DNA from 2 places in the Faecalibacterium sp. BIOML-A4 genome. Region 1 is predicted to be linked to the other one. Evidence: a T-box and tRNA genes for the amino acid it is inferred to sense, from the RefSeq annotation. Region 1 holds a T-box; the other holds one or more tRNA genes.
The links. The T-box of region 1 lies ahead of pheS (phenylalanine--tRNA ligase subunit alpha). A T-box ahead of a tRNA ligase gene usually reads a tRNA of that ligase, here a tRNA-Phe.
Positions count from the first base shown of each region.

Region 1 (10,729 bases):
TGTATACCCCGGAAGAAATTGCGGAAAATTCTTCTCTGGGCATGGTGCAGCTGTATTATTTCCCGGCTAAAACAGCCAACGCAAAGTACGCCATCGTGGTGCCCGGCAACGGCGGCAACACCACCGCAGAGCTGAACGAGGGTGCATCCATTGCCAACCAGCTGCACGAGCTGGGCTATGCGGCTTTTGTGCTGCGGTACCGCTCTTTCCTGAATGCATCCGACAATGCGCCACTGTACGATATTGCCAATGCCATAAAGTACCTGACCGAAAATGCAGATCAGTTTGGCGTTCAGCGCGAAAACTATGCGCTGATGGGCTTTTCTTCCGGCGGACACATCGTGGGCCTGATCGGCTCAGACAACGAAAAGTTCGGCTATAAGGCATTTGGTCTCCCACAGCCTGCAGCGCTGCTGCTGGGTTACCCCATCAACGATTTCTTTGAGGTGAAGCCGCTGTATCAGCTGGCCATTGACCCGCTGGTGATTGGCTGGCGTTACTACTGGACCGATATTTCGGATGTGGTGAACGAAAACTTTACCCCTACCTATTTCTTCTACGGCAAAAATGATCTTTATATGCAGCGCATGTGCTACTCCCAGCAGGGGCCGCTGCTGGAGCGCAAGCTCCGGGAGAGCGGGGCTGTTTATGAGTGCCATGTGTACGAGGACGCACCCCACGCCATTGGCCCGGGCCGCCACACCGATGCGGACGGCTGGATCCTGCAGGCAACGGAATTCTGGGAAAAACAGTGCAAATAAAGAGATAAATGGGGGATTGCTGTGAGAAAACGATTGCGCACGGTGATGTTTGGTATTGGCCTGATGATCCTGCTGGCACAGCCGGCGTTTGCGGAGGAGCTTGGTCAGGCCAACATCACACCGCGCACCAAAATGGCAGAGATCCGCTCCAACCCCAGCATTGTGGGTGCGGGCATCTACACCTACTCGCTGGATCAGGACCGTGTGCTGGACCGGATGTACTGGGACGCGCAGCCGCTGAGCCGCCTTTCCAATCACTGGACGGCACAGGATGCGGCGGATGGACTGAACTATCTGATCCGCACCTATAACGCTGGGCAGCGGGTGACCTTCCCGCTTTATACGGCGGAGGAGATCGCGCAGGATACCAGCCGGGACGGTGTGGAACTGTATTATCTGCCGGCAGAAGGGGCGCAGGCGAACCAGAAATATGCGCTGGTGATCGGCGGTAATGCGATTGTGGTCAGTGCGGAGATCCGCGAGGGCATTTCCACTGCATGGAACCTGCACGAAATGGGCTATCCGGTGTTCGTGCTGCGCTACCGCATCGGCATGAAGGCTTCCAACAATGCGCCGCTGCAGGATGTGGTCCGCGCGGTGCAATACATCACGGAACATGCAGGACAGTTTGGCGTGCAGGCGGAGGATTATGCCATTGTAAGCTATTCCTCAGGCGGGCAGATCGCCGGACTGTTCGGCACCGACGCGGTGGGCTACAAAAATTACGGCCTGCCAAAGCCCGGTGCCATGCTGCTGGGCTACCCGGTAAACACCTTTCTGGAGTTCAAACCGGTCTATAATATCCTGCTGGACCCCGGCGTGTGCAAGCAGCGGTATTATAAAATGACATTGTCTGATTACATCACACCGGATTACCCGCCTACCTATCACTGGTACGGCAAAAACGACATGACCCTTATGACCATGTGCTGGTCGGCGCAGGGGCCTGTTCTGGAAAAGGCACTGGCCCGCAACCATGTGACGCATATCTACCATGTGTATGATGATGCTCCCCATGCAGTGGCCGCAGGCAAGGGCACCGATGCAGAGGGCTGGCTGAATGAAGCAGTTGCCTTCTGGGAGGAACAGGTCGGCTGAAAAGGAGATGTTGAGTTGAAACACAGGATATGCACCGCAGCAGCCTGTATCTGTCTTCTGCTGATGATGGCGCTGCCCGCATTTGCAGCAGAGTATGGCGAGCCGGATATCACGCCGCAGACCACCATGGGCGAGATCCGCTCGAACCCCAGCATCCTTGGCGCAGGCGTTTGGACCTATTCCAAGGAGCAGAACCTGCCCGGCACCGAGGACTGGTGCAATGACCAGACGCTGGAAAAATATGTGAGCAGCCATGTGGCACAGGATTGTGCCGATGGTCTGAACCTGCTCATCCGCAATTACAATGCGGGCGTGCAGATCACCTATAAGCTCTACTCGGAGCAGGAGATCGCCGAGGACAGCTCCCGCAACAATGTGGAGTTCTATTACTACCCGGCCAGCACGCCGGATGCAAAGTATGCGCTGGTGCTCTCCGGCAACATCTTCAACCGCACGGCGGAGTTAAAGGAGTGCATCTCCACAGCTTACCAGCTGCACCAGAAAGGCTATGCGGTGTTCGTGATGCGCTACCGCGCCTACCCGGACAACGACAACAACGGACCCATAGAGGACATTGCACGGGCGGTGAAGTACATCATCGGCCACGCACAGCAGTTCGGCGTGCAGACGGAAAGCTACGCCCTGATCGGCTATTCTTCCGGCGGACATCTGGCGGGCCTGTTTGCATCGGACGCTCTGGGCTATAAAAACTATGGCCTGCCCAAGCCCGGCGCAGTGATCCTGGCGTATCCCATCGTGCAGTTTTCCGAGATCACACCGATCTACCGTGTGGGCATCGACCCCTTTGTGTGCGGCCGGTTCTACTATGAATACAGCCTTGCCGACCTGATCACAGAGGACTATCCGCCGGTGTACTTCTGGTATGGCAGGGATGACCTGACCTTGAACCTGCTGTGTTGGCCGCTGCAGGGGCCGGCCCTCAGCAAGGCACTGGCCGCGCATGGCGTACCTTACAAAGAAGTGGTATATGACCACGCAGCCCATGGCATCGGCCTTGGCCGCGGCACGGCTGCAGATGGCTGGCTGGACGAAGCCGCTGCCTTCTGGGAAGAACAGACAAAATAATATAAAGTACGCAGATCCGGGCTGTGCAGCTGCAAAGCCCGGATTTTGCAATAGGAGACATTATGGAATTTTTAGCGTTTCTTTACACGGTGCTTCTGGTGGCCATCTGCCTGATGATGGCCCTGCTGCTGTACCGCTCGGCAAAGCCTGCCGCAAACCGGGACGATGCAGAACGGAAGGAATGGCTGCGTCAGCAGCTGGAAGCGCAGAACCGCCAGATGGACGCAAAGCTGGCAGAGATGGCGCAGCAGAACCTTGCCGCTATGGGCCACATCAGTGAAACGCTGCAGGCTTCGGTGCAGAGCATGAGCACCGCCCTTGCCGCAGGGCAGGGCACCCAGCAGCAGACCATGGAGCAGCGCCTGCAGGGGCTGGAAGCCTCCAACGCCCGCAAGCTGGAAGAGATGCGCCGCACCCTTGCCGAGGGCATGACTGCCCTGCAGGCCCAGAACGCCCAGAAGCTGGACGAGATCCGCCATACGGTGGACGAACAGCTGCAGGATGCGTTGCAGAAGCGGGTGACCGAAAGCTTCAAGGCGGTGAACGACCAGCTGGAACAGGTGTACAAGGGTCTTGGCGAAATGCAGAACCTTGCCGCTGATGTGGGCGGGCTGAAACAGGTGCTTTCCGGTGTGAAGACCCGCGGTATTCTGGGTGAGATCCAGCTGGGAGCCATTCTGGAAGAGATCCTTGCCCCGGAACAGTACGACACCAACGTGGCCACTATTCCGGGCAGCACCCAGCGGGTGGAGTACGCCATCCGGATGCCCGGCGCGGACGGCGGCACGGTGTGGCTGCCCATCGACTCCAAGTTCCCCGGCGACACCTATGCCCATTTACAGGATGCGCAGGCATCCGGCGACGCGCAGGCCGTGGAGAACGCCCGCCACGCACTGGAACTGGTGCTGCGGGCCGAGGCCAAGGACATCCGGGAAAAATATGTGGAGCCGCCCTACACCACGGCCTTCGGTATCCTGTTCCTGCCCTTCGAGGGTTTGTATGCCGAGGTGGTGAACGCGGGCCTGCTGGAAGTGCTGCAGCGGGACTATCAGGTGAACATTGCAGGCCCCAGCACCATGGCAGCGCTGCTCAACAGCCTGCAGATGGGCTTCAAGACCCTTGCCATCCAGAGGCGCTCCGGTGAGGTATGGCAGCTGCTGGGTGCGGTGAAGACCGAATTTGACAAGTTCGGGCAGGGGCTTTCCAAGATGCAGCAGCGCCTGCGCCAGACCGACGAAGAGCTGGATAATCTCATTGGCGTGCGCAGCCGTGCCATCAGCCGCAAGCTGCGCGCGGTGCAGACCATGGACGAAAGCGCTGCTGCCGCTCTGCTGGAACTGGATGCTGAGCCGGGCAGGCCGGTAACGGCAAAGCTGCCGGAGAATGGGGAAGAGCTCTGATGTGCAGAATATTCCCACGTTATCCCTTGCGATTTTTCTGACGATGTGGTATGATAGGAACTGTTCTCAGAAACAATCGCCGCAGAAACGCGGCACTGCATAAAAATATAAATAAGGAGACCGAGCATTATGAGCGTAAACAAGATCAGTGAAGCCATTTTGGGCGTTGGCGTGGATGATACCACCATCGACCTGTTCGAGAGCCAGTATCCGGTGCCCACCGGCGTGAGCTATAATTCCTATGTCATTCTGGACGAAAAGACCGCCGTTCTGGATACGGTGGATGCCCGCGCTACCGAGCCGTGGCTGGAAAACCTGACCGAAGCTCTGGCAGGCCGTAAGCCGGATTATCTGGTGGTCTCCCACATGGAGCCGGACCACGGTGCCAACATTGCAAAGCTGGCGGCACTCTACCCTGAGATGCAGGTGGTGGGCAACGCCAAGACCTTTTTGTATATGGAACAGTTCTTTGGCGCTGATGCCATTGCCAAGGAGCGCCGTGTAGTGGTGAAGGACGGCGAGAGCCTGAGCCTTGGCACCCACACCCTGACCTTTGTGTTTGCCCCCATGGTGCACTGGCCGGAGGTCATGGTCAGCTATGAATCCACCGAAAAGGTGCTGTTCTCCGCGGATGGCTTCGGTCGCTTTGGCGCTGTGGCAAAGTTTGACGAAAAGGCCGACTGGGCCAGCGAAGCCCGCCGCTACTACCTGAACATCGTGGGGAAATACGGCCCGCAGGTGCAGGCGCTGCTGAAAAAGGCCGCGGCTCTGGACATCCAGACCATTTGCCCGCTGCACGGCCCGGTGCTGACCGGAGATCTGGGCAAGTACCTGAACTACTACGACATCTGGTCCAGCTACAAGCCCGAGGAGCCGGAAAAGATCCTTGTGGCAAGTGCTTCCATCCACGGCCACACCCGTGCAGCAGCCCACCTCATGGCCGAAAAGCTGCGTGCAAAGGGCGCAAAGGTCGTGGAGATGGACCTGACCCGCACGGATGTGTCCTATGCCGTCACCGAAGCCTTCCGCTGCGGAAAGATCGTGCTGGCCTGCGCCACCTACGACGGCTTCCTCTTCCCGCCGATGGAAAATCTGCTGACCCACCTCAAGACCAAGAGCTTCCAGAACCGCACGGTGGGTCTGATGGAGAATGGCACATGGGCACCCATGGCCGCAAAGCTCATGCGCGCCGAGCTGGAAAGCATGAAGAACATCGCCGTGTGTGATACTGTGGTCACCATCCGCAGTGCTGCCAATGCTGCTGCCGAAGCGCAGATGGATGCACTGGCTGCAGAAATCGTGGCAAAATAAAGCACTCTGGAAAAATACGCAAGATCCTCTGCCGACTGCCCGGCAGGGGATTTTTTTATTGAACCATGTGGAAGAGTTTGATATACTGAAAAGCAGAAGTTTATGGATGGAGGAATATCATGTCTGTAGAAATAAAAGCGGATATCAGACACTGGCTGCGGGAGTTGGATAAGAAATATTTCTTTGTGATGCTGGGCTTTGCGGTGATGGTCTATTTTCCGCTGATCAGTCAGCGGCTGGTCAATACGTTTGACGGCCTGTGGAATGGGTCGTGGTTTATAGGCGGCTTCTGGGAACTGTCGATCGGCAGATGGCTGTGGTGTGTGGCAGATGCTGTACGTTTCGGTGTACAGACGGAACCGCTCAATGCCCTGTTGACTCTTTCCATGATGGTGCTGGGCATCACGCTTCTGCGCAGGCTTTTTGTGGAGCGTGACAACGCACTGACCTACTTTGCGGGAATGGCTGCCATTTCCGGCGCAGCAGTTGGCGTGCAGCTTTCTTACCGCTATATGTCACCGATCTTTGGCTTGTCCTTTCTGTTTGCCGTGCTTGCAGCATACTGGGTGATCACCACCACCCATGCAGGTGCGGCTGTCGGCTGCGGTGCGGTTATTTTGGCATTGAGCTTGGGTTTGTATCAGGCCAATCTGGCGGTGTTCTGCATGATATTGCTGGCATATCTGCTGCGGCTGCTGTTTCAGAATGCAGAACCACAGAAAACAGGTGTGCACATTGCAAAAAGCCTTGGCAGTGCAGCAGCGGGCATGGTGCTCTACTGGCTGGTGCTGAAGCTAGTACTTGCACTTTGCCGTATCGACCTGACCAGCTATAATGGTGCCGCAGAGATCTCAGTAAAAAGCATTCTGTTTGGTTTGCCGAATGGTATTCTGCAGGCGTATCGGATATTCGGAATTTACTTTTTCCGTAATGCCTACCGGCATAATACACTGCAGCCGTTCGGCTTGTTCGCAGCAGTGCTGGCTATGCTTGCGGTATGGTTCCTTTGCCGTTTTGTGCGGATGGCGCGCAGTGGAAAAACAAGGGGCCTGCTTTTGGGCACTGCCGCTCTGCTGGCACTGTCGCTTGCCTGCAATGCCATGATGCTGATCAGCAGTGAAGCTGTGTGGCGAATGCAAATGGGCGGAGGCCTTGCGTTATTTGTGCCGTTGTGTCTGCTGTTGTTGGAGGGCACCCGTCCGGAACAGGGCAACAAAGCCCGATGGTTGGTACTGGTGCTTGCATTTCTGGTCGTATACGGAAATGTTTACATGATGGCTGTCGATCAGGAGGCGATGCGGCAGGGCCGGGATTCACTGCGGGTAATGTCGGACCGAATCGTGAACGACCTGACGGAGGAAGGCTGCTTTGACGAAGGAAATCACTGGTCGGTCATGATCGCAGGCAGGCCCAGCTCGAACCCGACTTTTAAAAAAGGCGACCTGTACCCTTCGGCCAACAGGTATGCACAGATGGGCTGTTTCTGGCTGTCACCGGAATGCGCAAGACTTTCCTGGCGCGGCGTGTTTGAAAAGATCACTCCGGTGGAGATCACGCTGTGCGAAGATGAAGATTATCAGAAACTGAGACAGACCGAACTGGTAGCAGAAATGCCGGTTTATCCGCAGGAGGGATATATCCAGCAGGTGGGTGATATTGTGATCGTGAAGGTATCAGAGGATTATCTGATCGATGAATAACAAATGAGACTGAGAACATAAAACAGGACAGATGGAGAAAATAACGATGAAAGAAAAAATCGATGTACAGAAACCGGACGACCTTGGGCTGGATATATCGGATCTAAGATATTTTCTGGTGATGCTGCTGTTTTCGGCGGTAGTGTTTTTCCTGCTGATCAGCCAGCGGCTGACCAATACATTTGACGGATTGTGGAACAATACATGGTTCTTCGGCGGCTATTGGCAGGTAGTCACGGGCCGATGGCTCTGGCCGGTGATCGATGCGCTGCGGTTTGGCATCCAGACGGAACCTTTCAATTCATTGCTGACGCTTTCCATGTCGGCGCTGGCTGTTACCCTGCTTCGGAAGTTTTTTACAGAGAAGGATTCTGTCGTGACCTATCTGGCGGGTATGGCTGTTCTGGCCAGCACGGTCACTGGAATACAGCTGTCATATCGGTTTCAGTCGCCGGTGTTTGGCTGCTCATTTTTGTTTTCTGTTCTGGCGGCAGAGCGTGTGGTTCGTGCCGCAGATTTTAGAAAAGCGGTCGTACAGGGAGCACTGCTTCTGGTCATGAGCCTTGCGTGCTATCAGACGAGCCTTGATAACTTTTGTCTGCTCCTGCTGACATATCTTCTGCTGCTTCTGTTCCGCAATGTGGACAGAGAAAAGGTCCATGCCCACATTGGAAGAAGTCTTTGCAGCGCAGCTGCAGGAATGGTTTTGTATTTCCTGCTCACAAAGCTGATCGTATGGGCATGTGGATGGCAGATGGCAAGTTATAATGGAGGAGCGGATGTTTCGGTACTTTCTATACTGAAAAATCTGCCCAATGCCATTGCAGAGACCTACCAACTGTTTGGAGCTTACTTTTTTCAGAATTACTATCGGCATAACATTCTGCAGCCGGTGGGCTTTTTCGTTTTGGTATTTCTGGCGCTGAGCATCGGACTGCTGAACCGCTTCAGAAAAATGCTTCACCGGAAAAATTGGGAATATATCCTTCTGGGAGTGGCAGCGCTGATCGTTTTGCCCATCATGTGCAATGCCATCATGCTGATCACAAGCGAGGCGGTCTGGCTTTTGCAGATGGGCGAAGGATTGAATCTGTTCGTGCCAGTATGTCTGCTGCTGCTTGAAGGGACGCGCACAAATCAGCCTATGGTAAAAAAGTATGTACGTGCTGCCCGGACAGGGGCTGTAGTACTTGCGGTTTTGGTCGTCTATGGCAATGTCTGCTCTGCCGTGATCGATCAGGAAGCTATGTATGAGGGAAGAAAAACACTCAAGAGCATGTCGGATCACATTGCGGACGACCTGATGAGCAGCGGATATTTTGACGATAACGAGCAGCTGCCGGTACTGTTTGTGGGCAGACCCAGCTCGAACTCCAGTTTTATGAAGAGGGAGTATTACCTCTATGCAAATCCGTATGCGCAGATGGGCCGCTTCTGGCTGAACGATTACTCGGCCAGAGCGTCTTGGAAAGCGGTTTTCAGGGATATTACTCCGGCAAAACTCAAGCATTGCTCGGTGGAACAGTATGGGGAACTGTACAGCAGAACAGAGCTGGAACAGATGCCAGTCTATCCGCAGGAAGGATATATCCAGCAGATCGACGGTGTGGTCGCGGTAAAAATTTCAGATGATTACAAAGTTGATAAAGAGTTTGCGCCACTAATCGACCTGGGAGAATTGTTTCAGCTCATAATGGATGACATAAACGATTCATAATGGCTGCGGCTTTGTGAAAAAACCTCCACCGAACGCGATTTTTGCGGAAAGTGGCTGCACAGCCCTTGCAAACTGTCCCGAAATGTGGTAACATAGCTCTTGGTTATAAAACCTGAATACTCCCAAACGCAGCGACGGAGAGAGTAGGTATGGCGTACACGGCAAAGAGAGAAGCTTCACCGGCTGAGAGGGCTTCCGGGTGTATCTGTGCTGAAGTTCGCTCCTGAGCGGTCTGTGCGAAACAGCAGTAGTACAGAACGGCCACGCCCCGTTACGGCGTTCTGAGAGCTGCCCGGCATCTGTGCACGGGTGGAAACCGGGTGGTACCGCGGAGCTAAGAATCAACGGCTTCGTCCCTTTTGCCTGAGAAATCGGGCAGGGGACGGAGCTTTTTTGTTGCACTCCGCTCATCAACACGAAGAATAAAGGAGAGAACATCCATGCAAGCAATGATCGACGAGCTGGCAAAACAGGCCGCTGAAAGCCTTGGTCAGGTGTCCGGCAAGGAAACGCTGGCCTCCTTCTGGCAGGAGTACCTCAGCAAAAACGGCAAGATCCCTGCCCTGATGAAGAATCTGCGCACCGTTGCGCCGGAAGAGCGCCCCGCTATGGGCAAGATCATCAATGAACTCAAGGCAAAGGTTCAGGCAGATTACGACGCTGCTGCAGAACAGGTGAAGCAGGCAGAGCTTGCTGCCCGCAATGCTGCGGAGACGGTGGATATCACCCTGCCCGCCAAGACCCGCTCTGTGGGCGGTCTGCACCCGCTGACCCTGATTACCAACCAGATCATCGACGTGTTCTCCGGCATGGGCTTTTCGGTGGGTACCTTCCCGGAGATCGAGGACGACGACCACAACTTCACCCGCCTGAACGTGCCCAAGGATCACCCGGCGCGCGATATGCAGGATACCTTCTACCTGTCGGAGGAGTTCCTGCTGCGTACCCAGACTTCCGGCGGCCAGATCCGCACCATGGACGTTCAGAAGCCGCCCATCAAGATCCTGATGCCCGGCCGTGTGTTCCGCTCCGACTCCGACGCTACCCACAGCCCCATGTTCCACCAGATGGAAGGTCTGGTGGTGGATAAGGGCATCACGCTGGGCGACCTGCAGGGCGCACTGAATACCTTCGTGCAGAAGCTGTTCGGCGCTGACACCCGCACCCGCCTGCGTCCCTCCTACTTCCCGTTCACCGAACCCAGCGTGGAGGTGGACGTGAGCTGCTTCGAGTGCCACGGCAAGGGATGCCCGCTGTGCAAGCACACCGGCTGGATCGAGGTGCTGGGCGGCGGCGTTGTCAACCGCAAGGTGCTGGAGAACTGCAATATCGACCCGGACGAGTATTCCGGTTTCGCCTTCGGCATTGGCATCGAGCGTATCGCTATGCTGAAGTATGGCATCAACAACATCGGCCTGATGTTCGAGAACAACCTGCAGTTCCTCAAGCAGTTCCACGAATAAGAGGGGAGAGAAGAGACAATGAAAGTACCTTTCAGCTGGTTAAAAGAATTTGTAGATATCGACGTTACTGCGCAGGAACTGGAGGAAAAGCTCTTCTCCTGCGGCTTTGAGGTCGAAGAGCTGATCCCGCTGGATGCCGGCATCAGCAAGGTGGTCGTCGGCAAGATCGTGGAGATGGAAAAGCAGGAGGGCA
Region 1 is NZ_WKZG01000004.1:2,701-13,429, reverse strand. Features, by position in the region: gene GKG34_RS03775 (alpha/beta hydrolase) at 1-761, shown strand, start outside; gene GKG34_RS03770 (alpha/beta hydrolase) at 783-1,859, shown strand; gene GKG34_RS03765 (alpha/beta hydrolase) at 1,875-2,945, shown strand; gene rmuC (DNA recombination protein RmuC) at 3,008-4,345, shown strand; gene GKG34_RS03755 (MBL fold metallo-hydrolase) at 4,475-5,656, shown strand; gene GKG34_RS03750 (glucosyltransferase domain-containing protein) at 5,776-7,356, shown strand; gene GKG34_RS03745 (glucosyltransferase domain-containing protein) at 7,403-9,073, shown strand; T-box leader at 9,196-9,434, shown strand; gene pheS (phenylalanine--tRNA ligase subunit alpha) at 9,514-10,536, shown strand; gene pheT (phenylalanine--tRNA ligase subunit beta) at 10,555-10,729, shown strand, end outside.

Region 2 (10,729 bases), on a different contig from region 1:
AGTGCAGCCTGCGCAATGGAACCTGCGTTTTCAATATGGATCTGCCGTTCCTGCAGCTGGGCAGACAGGGCAGCGTTTTCTGCCCGGAGCCGGTCCTCGCTCTGCTTGAGCGCCAGAATGATCTCGACTAATTCGGTGCGGCGCATGTGCCGCAGTTCACGGTCTGGCATAATGATCGATTTCTCCCGCAAAAAGTGGTCGGATTGGGCGAACGAAAACTTTCGACAAATACGAAAATTTTCGCACCACAAAACCACATTTGATATATCAGTTTTCGGCGTGAAAGCGCCAGTTTGATGAATGACCTTCCACCTTATATGTTAGCACAGTATGCGTAACAAAAGCGTAACAAAAATGCCTTTTCCGTGCATTTTTTTGCCAAAGCCAAAGAAAAATTGTTTCTTTTGATGTAAACGATTAAAATGCGTTAAAAACAAAAAGAACTGTCCCCACAACGGAGACAGTTCTTGAAAAACAGATGAAAATAGAAGCCGGATCAGAAGCTCTTCAGCAGATCGCCCAGAGTCAGGAAGGACTGGTAGATCACGTTGACATTGTTGATGATGGAGCTTGCACCGGAGAAGATGCGGGCAATGGCGTTGAACACCTTACCGACATTCAGGAAGCTGTTGTAAGCGTCGCGGGCACCACCGTCCAGATAGACCATTTCCTCTTCGCTGATGGAGGCATAGTTTGCGGGCAGTTTCATAGTAGACATGGAGATTTTCCTTTCTATTGATAAAATTGATACAGTGTGTGGAAAGACTTAAATAAAGGCAGCCACGGCCAGCGTGGTGATCAGAGCACCGGCTACCGTCAGAACGCTCAAAATCGGGCCGTCATCGTATTCCTGCGCGGTCTGTTCCGGCTGAGCGGGCGTGGATGTGCTGGTGGAAGTGGTGGCATTTTTCACGGTCCAGTGTGCGTACACAGTGGTATCACCGGTAAACACCGTAGAGGTGCTGATTTTTGTGCCGCCCACCGGCTCGGTATACCAGCCGTCAAAGGTGTAGCCTTCCAGCGCAGGCTGCGCGGGCAGGGCACTGAGTTTGCCGCTCAGATTGGTGGTGACTGCCACAGCGGAGCTGCTGCCGCCCATGGCATCCAAACCAATGGTGTAGACCTGCGAATCCTTGTCTTCTGCGGCAAAGGCAGAGGGCAGTGCACAGCAGAGCAGTGCAGCGCTGAGCAGACCGAGGACCAGTATTTTCAAGATCTTTTTCATATGACTCCTCGCTTTCCTGACGAATTGGGATGTGGTGCCTGCCGGGAACGGAAACACCAGAACAGACCTCGATGTCCCCGCCATGAGGCAGTAGACGAAAAAGCCGGGAAGAGGAGGTTTATTCAATCCTATATTTACCACATATAGTGTAACAAAAGCGCAACAAAATGGGCGTATTCTGTTGTTATGATGAAAAAATTGGTTTTTCACAAATTGCAGGCTGCAAAAGGCGGCACAGAGCCGCCGCAAAAGCGGAAAAGTGGAACCTTCCCCTTGTGGAAAAACAAAGAATATGGTATAATATCTTGCACGATGCGCCATCGCCAAGCGGTAAGGCAGGGGACTTTGACTCCCCCATCGTAGGTTCGACTCCTGCTGGCGCAACCAAAAGCCCCGTCATCCTGAAAAGGCTGACGGGGCTTTTTGCATCACTTTTCCACAAAATGCGGCTGAACGGTGCAAAGCTCAGCGGCGGCGGATCTTTCTGGTGGGCTTGCGACGGTTCCAGTTGTTCAAAAGGACCCACGCAAAGTAGATGATGATGGAAATAATACTCAGTGTTATTACAACTTTGAGATACAGACTGCCTAAAAATTCCTGAAAACGCGCCACAGTGAACAGCAGCGGGTTGCGGCTGACATCCTGCCCGGCGATCAGGTCCACCACGCCAATGGTCTCACCGGCAAGCTTTAGCTCCACGGTACCCACCACATCGCCCTGCTGGACAGGGGCACACACGGAATCCGGCAGGTGGAAATATTTCTGGGTCACGCTGCCGTCGCCGGTGGAAGGCAGCAGGGTCATCATGCTGTCGGCGGGATACAGCTGCAGGGAGCTGGTATCGGAGGAATACTTCACCGGGATCTCGGCCAGCGTAAGGTCGGTGTCCAGCGCGGCCTGAATGGAAAAGCTGTCGAACACCCAGTCCATCAGCTTCACGGTCTCGCACAGGGCCGGGCGACGGTTGGCGTAGCCGAAATCGTCGCAGGTGTCCGGGCTTTGCATCACGCAGAAAATATAGGTGGCACCATCCTTATTGGCCCATGAAACATAGCTCTGATTGCCACTGTCGCTTTTGAATGCGGTCACATCGCACATGCCGCCCTGCATGGCGCTGCGGTAGTATTTGCCGCCGCTGGATTTGCTCAGCGCGGCGTTCTGGCTGACCAGAACAGACGAAGAACGGTGTTTTTCTTTGGCGGGCATGGTAAAGCTGGGCGCACCGGAAACCTCCACAAAGGCATCAAAGCTCATCAGATAGCGCAGGATCAGGTACATATCCACGGCACAGGTCACGTTGCCGCTGCTGATGCCGCAGGCATCCGTCCAGGTGCTGCCGGTGGTGCCGATGCGCTGGGACAGGATGTTCATCTGGCTCACCCAGCTCGCGAGGTCGCCGCCAGAAAGGGCATAGGCAAGGCCCATGGCGGCTTCGTTGGCGTTGCGGGTCAGCATGGCGTACATGGCTTCGCGGTAGGTAAAGGTCTCGTTGGAGCGCATATCGGCGTTGTTGGTGTTATAAACGTAATCCGAGATGGCAAAGGGCATCTGGAAGGTGTCGTCCAGATGGTCGGCATAGTTGGTCAGCAGCAGGGCAATGGTCATGTACTTTGTCAGACCACCGGCGGATACCTGCTTTGTGCTGTCCTTATCATAGACGATGATATTGGTATCGGTGTTGACGATATAGGCACTCTGTGCCTGCACCTGATAGACCGGGGTGGGGTCGAACATAGCCCCGGCGGGCAGCACAAGGCAGCTGAACAGGACAGCGAACGACAAAACCAGCGCAAAAATACGTTTCATGTGGACAATTCCTTTAAAAAGCGATAATATAAAACAACAGGCAGCACGGCACAAGCGCCGTGCGCCGGGTAAGAACGAGATCACAGCGGAAGGCTGTATTCTTTATAATAACAGGTTTGGCGGGGTGTGACAAGGCTTATTGTGCCGATTTCACATCCGGTCAGGGAGGACAGGAATGGTATATCTGACAGGGGACACCCACGGCGACATCGACCGCTTCAAGCACGGCAAGCTGCGCTGGCTGGGCAAACGGGATACCGTGGTGGTACTGGGCGACTTTGGCTTTGTGTGGGACGGCAGCAAGGAGGAACAGAAAAAGCTGGATTGGCTGCGCAAGCGCCCGTATACCCTGCTGTTTCTGGACGGCAGCCACGAAAACTACGACCTTTTAAAGCAGTATCCCACCGAGGAACGCTTTGGCGGGAAGGTGCAGGCACTGGGTGGCAATGTGTACCATGTGTGCCGCGGCAGTGTGCTGGAATTGGAGAATAAAAAATACCTGTGCTTTGGCGGTGCGGAAAGCCAGGATGTGGAGGATCGGGAACCCGGCGTGAACTGGTGGAAGGAAGAAATGCCCTCGGATGAGGAATACGCCTTCTGTGAGGAGAACCTTGCAGCCTGCGATTACAAAGTGGATTATGTGCTGACCCACGATGCGCCAAGCAGATTTTTGGATTTTACCGCCCTTGCCAGCGGCGAGACCAACCAGCTGCACAGCTTTCTGGATAAAATTTTGTTGAAGCTGACCTACGACAAGTGGTTTTTTGGCTGCTACCATAAGGATACCCAGCTTTCCACCAAAAGCCGCTGCGTGTTCTGCGATGTGATAAGCATGGGCGAACGGCACGCAAAGCGTTCCGTTCGATAACAGGGGCCGCTGCACCAGCCGTGCAGCGGCTTTTGCATTTGCTGTTGCTTGTGCGCAAAAAACCTCCGGATCAGTTCATGGCTCCGGCTTTCTCGAACATCTGCTGCACCTGCTGTTCCAGCAGTGCGTGCTCCGGCGCTTCCAGCAGCGGGTCGTCGGCCAGCATGGCAACGGCTTCCGCCTGCGCAGCGTGCAGGGTGCGGGTGTCGTTCATCAGGTCGGCGATCTGCAGGGTGGGCAGGCCGTGCTGGCGGCTGCCGAAAAAGTCGCCGGGGCCGCGGGTCTCCAGATCGTACTGCGCCACCGCAAAGCCGTCCGTGGTGCTGCACAAAAATTTCAGCCGCTTTTGTACGTTTTCGCTTTGGTTGTCGCTGACAAGAAAGCACCAGCTCTCCGCTGCACCGCGTCCCACGCGGCCGCGCAGCTGGTGCAGGGCGCTCAGACCGTAGCGCTCTGCGTTTTCGATCACCATTACGCTGGCATTGGGCACATCCACACCCACCTCAATGACGGTGGTGGACACCAGTGCGTCCAGCCGTCCGGCTTTGAAGTCCTCCATCACGGCAGCTTTCTCCTTGGGTTTGAGCTTGCCGTGCATCAGGCCTACCCGGCGCTCCGGCAGCAGGGCTTTGGCAATGTCCTCGTAGTAGCTCTTAACGGCGTTCAGCCCGCCATCCGGTGTGTCCTCGATGGCGGGGCAGACCAGATACACCTGCCGCCCTCTACCAATCTCCTGATCGAGAAAATGGTAGAGGTCGCGCCGCTTTTTGCCGGTGATGCAGCGGGTTTTGACCGGGGTGCGGCCCGGCGGCAGCTCGTCCAGAATGGAGATGTCCAAATCGCCGTAGATGAGCAGGCCCAGCGTGCGGGGAATGGGCGTTGCACTCATCACCAGCAGGTGCGGATTCGCGGCCTTTTCGGCCAGCATTCCGCGCTGCCGTACCCCAAAGCGGTGCTGCTCGTCGATCACGGCAAGACCAAGCCGGGCAAACTCTACGCCTTCGCTGAGGATGGCGTGAGTGCCCACCACAAGGTCGGCTTCGTCGTTCCGGATGGCGGCAAGGGTGGTGCGGCGTGCAGCGGCCTTCATGCCGCCGGTCAGCAGGGCCACCCGCATCCCGAAAGGGGCAAGCATCCGGTTCAGGCCTTCGGCGTGCTGGGTGGCCAGAATTTCTGTCGGGGCCAGCAGCGCGGCCTGGTACCCCGCTCGGATGCAGGCCCAGATGGCGGCAGCCGCCACCAGCGTTTTGCCGCTGCCCACATCGCCCTGCAAAAGGCGGTTCATGGAAGTCTCGCCCGCCATGTCGGCCAGAATCTCGCTCACGGCCCGGCGCTGGGCTCCGGTGGGGGAAAAGGGCAGGCTGGCCCAGAACAGGGACGGGTCGGCAAGCTGCATGGGCGCACCGGTGGCAGCGGCACCCCGGTTTTTCATCCGGCCAATGCCCAGCTGCAAAACCAGAAGTTCTTCATAGATCAGCCGCCGCCGGGCTGCATAGGCCTGCTCTTCGGTGGCAGGGCAATGGATGGCCCGTACGGCATCTGCCTTGGAGAGCAGACGGTATTTTGCCAGCATTTCCGGCGGAAGAGGGTCGGGCAGAAGCTCTGCATGGGGCAGCAGCTGCCGCACGCACTTGGCGATGGCATTGCTGGTCAGGCCCTCGGTCTGGGGGTAGACCGCTTCAAAAGGAGAAGCCTTGATCTGCTCGGCGGTGCGCACCTGCGGGTTGACCATCTGGCGGCGCAGCATCCCGCCGGTAACGATGCCCTGAAAATAATATTCCTGCCCCAGCTGCAGCTTCTGGGCGGCATACGGATTATTGAACCATGTGATCTCCAGACTGGACACATCGTCCCCGGCAGTGATGCGCTCCATCCGCCGCCCGCCCGGCAGGATACGCCCGCCGGGTTTGGCGAACACCTCAGCCCTGACGACGCACTCCACATCGGTGGGCGCTTCGGCGATGGAATAGGGTTTGGTGAAGTCGATATATCTGCGCGGGTAGTGGCACAGCAGGTCGGCCAGCGTCACGATGCCCAGCTTCTCGAACCGCTCAGCGGTCTTGGGGCCAACGCCCTTCAGGTAGCGCACCGGCGTATCCGGGGTGAGGGTGGTATGGTTTTCGGCGGGCATGGCGTGTCAGCTCCTTTTTTGGATGCAATATAGCCATTGTAACACGGAGCGGCAGCGGATGCAAATGGCCCAAAAAGGAAAAACCGGCAGGACCTTTGCCTTTGGGCAGGAACTGTGGTACACTCGGAAGAAAAAGAGGGGAGAATATTTATGGAGATCCGTAAGGGGACCTTAAAGGACTTGGAGGCCATTGCAGCGGTGGAGGCGGCCTGCTTCCCGGCGGCAGAGGCGGCTACGGCAGAGGAGTTTGCCGGGCGGCTGCAGCAGTACGGCAATCATTTTTGGCTGCTGTGGGAGGGGGAAAGGCTGCTGGCCTTTGTGGACGGCTTTTGCACCGACTGGCCGGACCTGACCGATGAGATGTACGCCGACGCCTCCCTCCACCGGGAGAATGGTGCCTGGCAGATGATCTTTGGGGTAAACACCATCCCGGCCTGCCGCAGACAGGGGTACGCCGGGCAGCTGCTGCAGCAGGCCATTGCCGACGCCCGGGCCCAAGGCCGGAAGGGGCTGGTACTGACCTGCAAGGAGGCCCTGGTGCACTACTATGCAAAGTTCGGCTTTGTGAACGAGGGCGTTTCCGGCTCCACCCACGGGGGCGTGGTGTGGTACCAGATGCGGCTGAAGTTCTGAGGGGGACGATCTGGAATGGCCTACGCCTTGCTCCGGCCGTATTCAGCGGAAGAATAATTTTTAAGAGAGCAATGCCGGAGCGTCCGCGGAAGCTCCGGCATTGCATTTTCACTGGAGAGGGCGTAAAGGTAGACGGCATTTGCAGTGCCGCTTTCTGCGAAAGTGCGGCACTGCGGCAGACTTTTCGGCTTAACTGCAAAGTGACCGGTTTCGCCAGAGGCTCTCCCTTTGAGGAAAGACTTCCCCCGCTCCGGGGGAAGATGTCACCGCAGGTGACAAAAGGGGGAGTCTGTCACCGTAGGTGACGGAGAGGGCGAGGAGGCTGATAGGGAACAACGCAAAACAAAAAAATCCCGGAAGCTTCAGCTTCCGGGAATCTTTTGGAGGTGACGACCAGATTTGAACTGGTGGATGAGGGTTTTGCAGACCCTTGCCTTACCACTTGGCCACGTCACCATATTTAGGAGTGAATTTCCACTCCTGTTGGAGCGGCCGACGAGGCTCGAACTCGCTACCTCCACCTTGGCAAGGTGGCGCTCTACCAGATGAGCTACGGCCGCATATTCGGTGCATTTTACCTTGCACCCATCATTTCTGATGCCCTGAAAACAAGTTTCAAAGTAGGTGAAAGCTTGCGCTTTCTTGGTGGCGACCCGGATCGGGCTCGAACCGACGACCCCCAGCGTGACAGGCTGGTGCTCTAACCAACTGAGCTACCGGGCCATATTGGAGCAACTGTTGCTGCTCCGTTATGGAGCGGCCGACGAGGCTCGAACTCGCTACCTCCACCTTGGCAAGGTGGCGCTCTACCAGATGAGCTACGGCCGCATATTGGAAACCCTGCTGGGTTTCCTTGACTGGTGCCTCCGATCGGAATCGAACCAATGACACGGGGATTTTCAGTCCCCTGCTCTACCGACTGAGCTACAGAGGCGCACCGGACGATGATTATTATACCTGAAATTTCGATTTTGTAAAGGGGTAAATCCAAATTTTTTTCAGAAAATTGAAACTTTCTTGATTTTGGTCGCTCCAGCGCGTAAAATAAGAATGACTTTTTTCAACCTGCTTTTGGCACATCCGGCACAGGACGTGCTGTGTGCGGGCGCGCCAAACAGAAATTGACAAATTCAACAACCTATGGTTTAATGAAAATGAAATGATTCAGGCGCTTTTGCCCTTTTTCTCTGTGTATACCTATATTATAGTAAGAAAAGGGCAGAGGCGTTTTATGATTTGACTACAGACGGCCCGCTTTTTGCAAGAAAGGCCGGGCCGGGAGGAGCAGCATGGCAAAAAAACAGGAATATGGCAACGAGAGCATTACTTCTTTGAAGGGTGCTGACCGTGTGCGTAAGCGCCCGGCCGTTATCTTTGGCTCAGACGGCGTGGAGGGCTGCGCCCACTCCATCTTTGAGATCGTCTCCAACTCCATCGACGAAGCCCGCGACGGCCACGGCGATACCATCAACGTGACCCGCTGTAAGGATGGCAGCGTCATCGTTGAGGACTTTGGCCGCGGTATGCCCGTGGACTGGAACAACGGCGAGGGACGCTACAATTGGGAGCTGTTGTTCTGCGAGATGTATGCAGGCGGCAAGTATGGCGAGGGTGAGGATAACTACGAGTTCAGCCTTGGCTTGAACGGTCTGGGCCTGTGCGCTACCCAGTATGCTTCTGCATGGATGACCGCCGATATCTACCGTGACGGATACCACTATCACCTTGATTTTAAAAAGGGCGAGAATGTGGGCGGCCTGCAGAAGGAAGCCTACAAGGGCCGCCGCACCGGCAGCATCATTCACTGGAAGCCGGACGACGAGGTGTTCACCGACATCGATGTGCCCGGCAGCTACTATAAGGATACCCTGCGCCGTCAAGCAGTGGTCAACGCAGGCCTGACCCTGAACTTTACCGATGAAAAAGAGAAAGACCCTGCCACTGGCAAGGCGTGGTACGAGAGCTGGTGCTATGAGCACGGCATCGCGGACTATGTGGCCGAGGTGGCAGGGGAGGATACCCTGACCCCGGTGTTCAGCTGCGAGAGTGAGGCATCCGGCCGGGACCGCGAGGACCAGCCGGATTACAAGGTGCGCATGAGCGCGGCGTTCTGCTTCTCCAATAAGGTGCAGATGCTGGAATATTACCACAACTCTTCCTGGCTGGAGCACGGCGGCAGCCCGGAGCACGCGGTGCGCACCGCCTTTGTCTATCAGATCAACAAGTACCTGAAGGAAAAGAACCTCTATAAAAAAGGTGAGAGCGCCATCAGCTTTCAGGATGTGCAGGACTGCTTGGTGTATGTCTCGTCCAGTTTTTCCACCCGCACCAGCTACGAGAACCAGACCAAAAAGGCCATCACCAACAAATTCGTCTCGCAGGCTATGACCGACTTCCTCAAGCATTATCTGGAAGTGTATTTTCTGGAAAAGCCGGACGAGGCCCAGAAGATCTGCCAGCAGGTGCTGGTGAACAAGCAGAGCCGTGAGCATGCGGAAAAAACGCGCCAGAGCATCAAAAAAACGCTGTCCACCCAGATCGACCTTGCCAACCGGGTGCAGAAATTCGTGGACTGCCGCACCAAGGATGCATCCCGCCGCGAGCTGTATATCGTGGAGGGCGATTCCGCTATGGGTGCGGTCAAGTCCAGCCGCGACAGTGAATATCAGGCCATCATGCCCATCCGCGGCAAAATTTTGAACTGCCTGAAGGCCGACTATGCCCGCATCTTTAAATCGGATGTCATCGTGGACCTCATCAAGGTGATGGGCTGCGGCGTGGAACTGGGCGGCAAACACAACAAGGAGCTGGCCACCTTCAATCTCGATAATCTGCGGTTCAATAAAATCGTCATTTGTACCGATGCCGATGTGGACGGCTACCAGATCCGCACGCTGGTGCTCACCATGCTCTACCGCCTGACCCCGACCCTGATCGAGAAGGGCTATGTGTATATCGCAGAGTCGCCGTTGTATGAAATTACAACGAAAGACCGCACTTATTTTGCATACACCGAGCCGGAAAAGACAGCGTTTCTGGAAGAGATCGGCGAGAAAAAATACACCATCCAGCGCTCCAAAGGTCTGGGTGAGAACGACCCCGAGATGATGTGGCTGACCACCATGAACCCGGAGAGCCGCCGTCTGATCAAGGTGATGCCCACCGATGTGGTGCAGACTGCGCAGGTGTTCGATATCCTGCTGGGTGATAACCTTGCAGGCCGCAAGGAACACATTGCGCAGCACGGCGCAGAATATCTGGACGATCTGGATGTGAGCTGATGATTTTAAATTGCCTCCGCTTGCGCTCTGGCAATGACAGAGGTAACGTTATTTTAATTTGGTGATTTGTCGCAGCCTGCGGGCTGCTCCAAATCACGTTTTCACGAAGAAGGCCCCAACGGGTCACGGCATTTTAAGGGAAAAATGCAGAAAACCGGAACGGCTCCATCTGTGAAAGAGCAGCTCAGGATGGCCCGCAGGCCATCCTGAGCTGCAAAAATAAAAAATATTTTCCGCTGAATATGGGCAGAGCGAGAGCGGCGCCCATTTAAAATCGTCAAGAGGTTAGAAGATGCCTAGAAAATCGACCAAGAAAACACTCAAGCCGGTGCGCCCGCAGCTGGGCGACAGCGTTGAAATTTTAAATGCCGGCAGTGTGCTGGAGGACCCCATCACCCGCACGCTGGAAACCAACTATATGCCCTACGCCATGAGCGTCATCGTCAGCCGCGCGCTGCCAGAGATCGACGGCTTCAAACCGGCGCACCGCAAGCTGCTGTACACCATGTACGAGATGGGCCTGCTCAAGGGCGCACGCACCAAGTCTGCCAACATCGTGGGCAGCACCATGCACCTGAACCCCCACGGCGATGCCGCCATCTACGACACCATGGTGCGCATGGGCCGCGGCAACGAGAGCCTGCTGGTGCCCTTTGTGGACAGCAAGGGCAACTTTGGCAAGGCCTACAGCCGCGATATGTCCTGCGCTGCTGCCCGTTACACGGAGGCGAAGCTCGAGGGTGTGTGCGAGGAGCTGTTCCGGGATATCGACAAGGAGACCGTGG
Region 2 is NZ_WKZG01000025.1:25,326-36,054, forward strand. Features, by position in the region: gene GKG34_RS14430 (hypothetical protein) at 1-170, opposite strand, end outside; gene GKG34_RS14435 (hypothetical protein) at 497-718, opposite strand; gene GKG34_RS14440 (InlB B-repeat-containing protein) at 767-1,225, opposite strand; tRNA gene GKG34_RS14445 (tRNA-Gln) at 1,539-1,612, shown strand; gene GKG34_RS14450 (D-alanyl-D-alanine carboxypeptidase) at 1,691-3,031, opposite strand; gene GKG34_RS14455 (metallophosphoesterase) at 3,207-3,899, shown strand; gene recG (ATP-dependent DNA helicase RecG) at 3,970-6,030, opposite strand; gene GKG34_RS14465 (GNAT family N-acetyltransferase) at 6,181-6,663, shown strand; tRNA gene GKG34_RS14470 (tRNA-Cys) at 7,045-7,119, opposite strand; tRNA gene GKG34_RS14475 (tRNA-Gly) at 7,148-7,223, opposite strand; tRNA gene GKG34_RS14480 (tRNA-Asp) at 7,310-7,386, opposite strand; tRNA gene GKG34_RS14485 (tRNA-Gly) at 7,416-7,491, opposite strand; tRNA gene GKG34_RS14490 (tRNA-Phe) at 7,522-7,597, opposite strand; gene GKG34_RS14495 (toprim domain-containing protein) at 7,953-9,944, shown strand; gene GKG34_RS14500 (DNA gyrase subunit A) at 10,237-10,729, shown strand, end outside.
Region 2: it has a tRNA-Phe gene. The T-box ahead of pheS (phenylalanine--tRNA ligase subunit alpha) is inferred to sense a tRNA for this amino acid. The anticodon was not compared.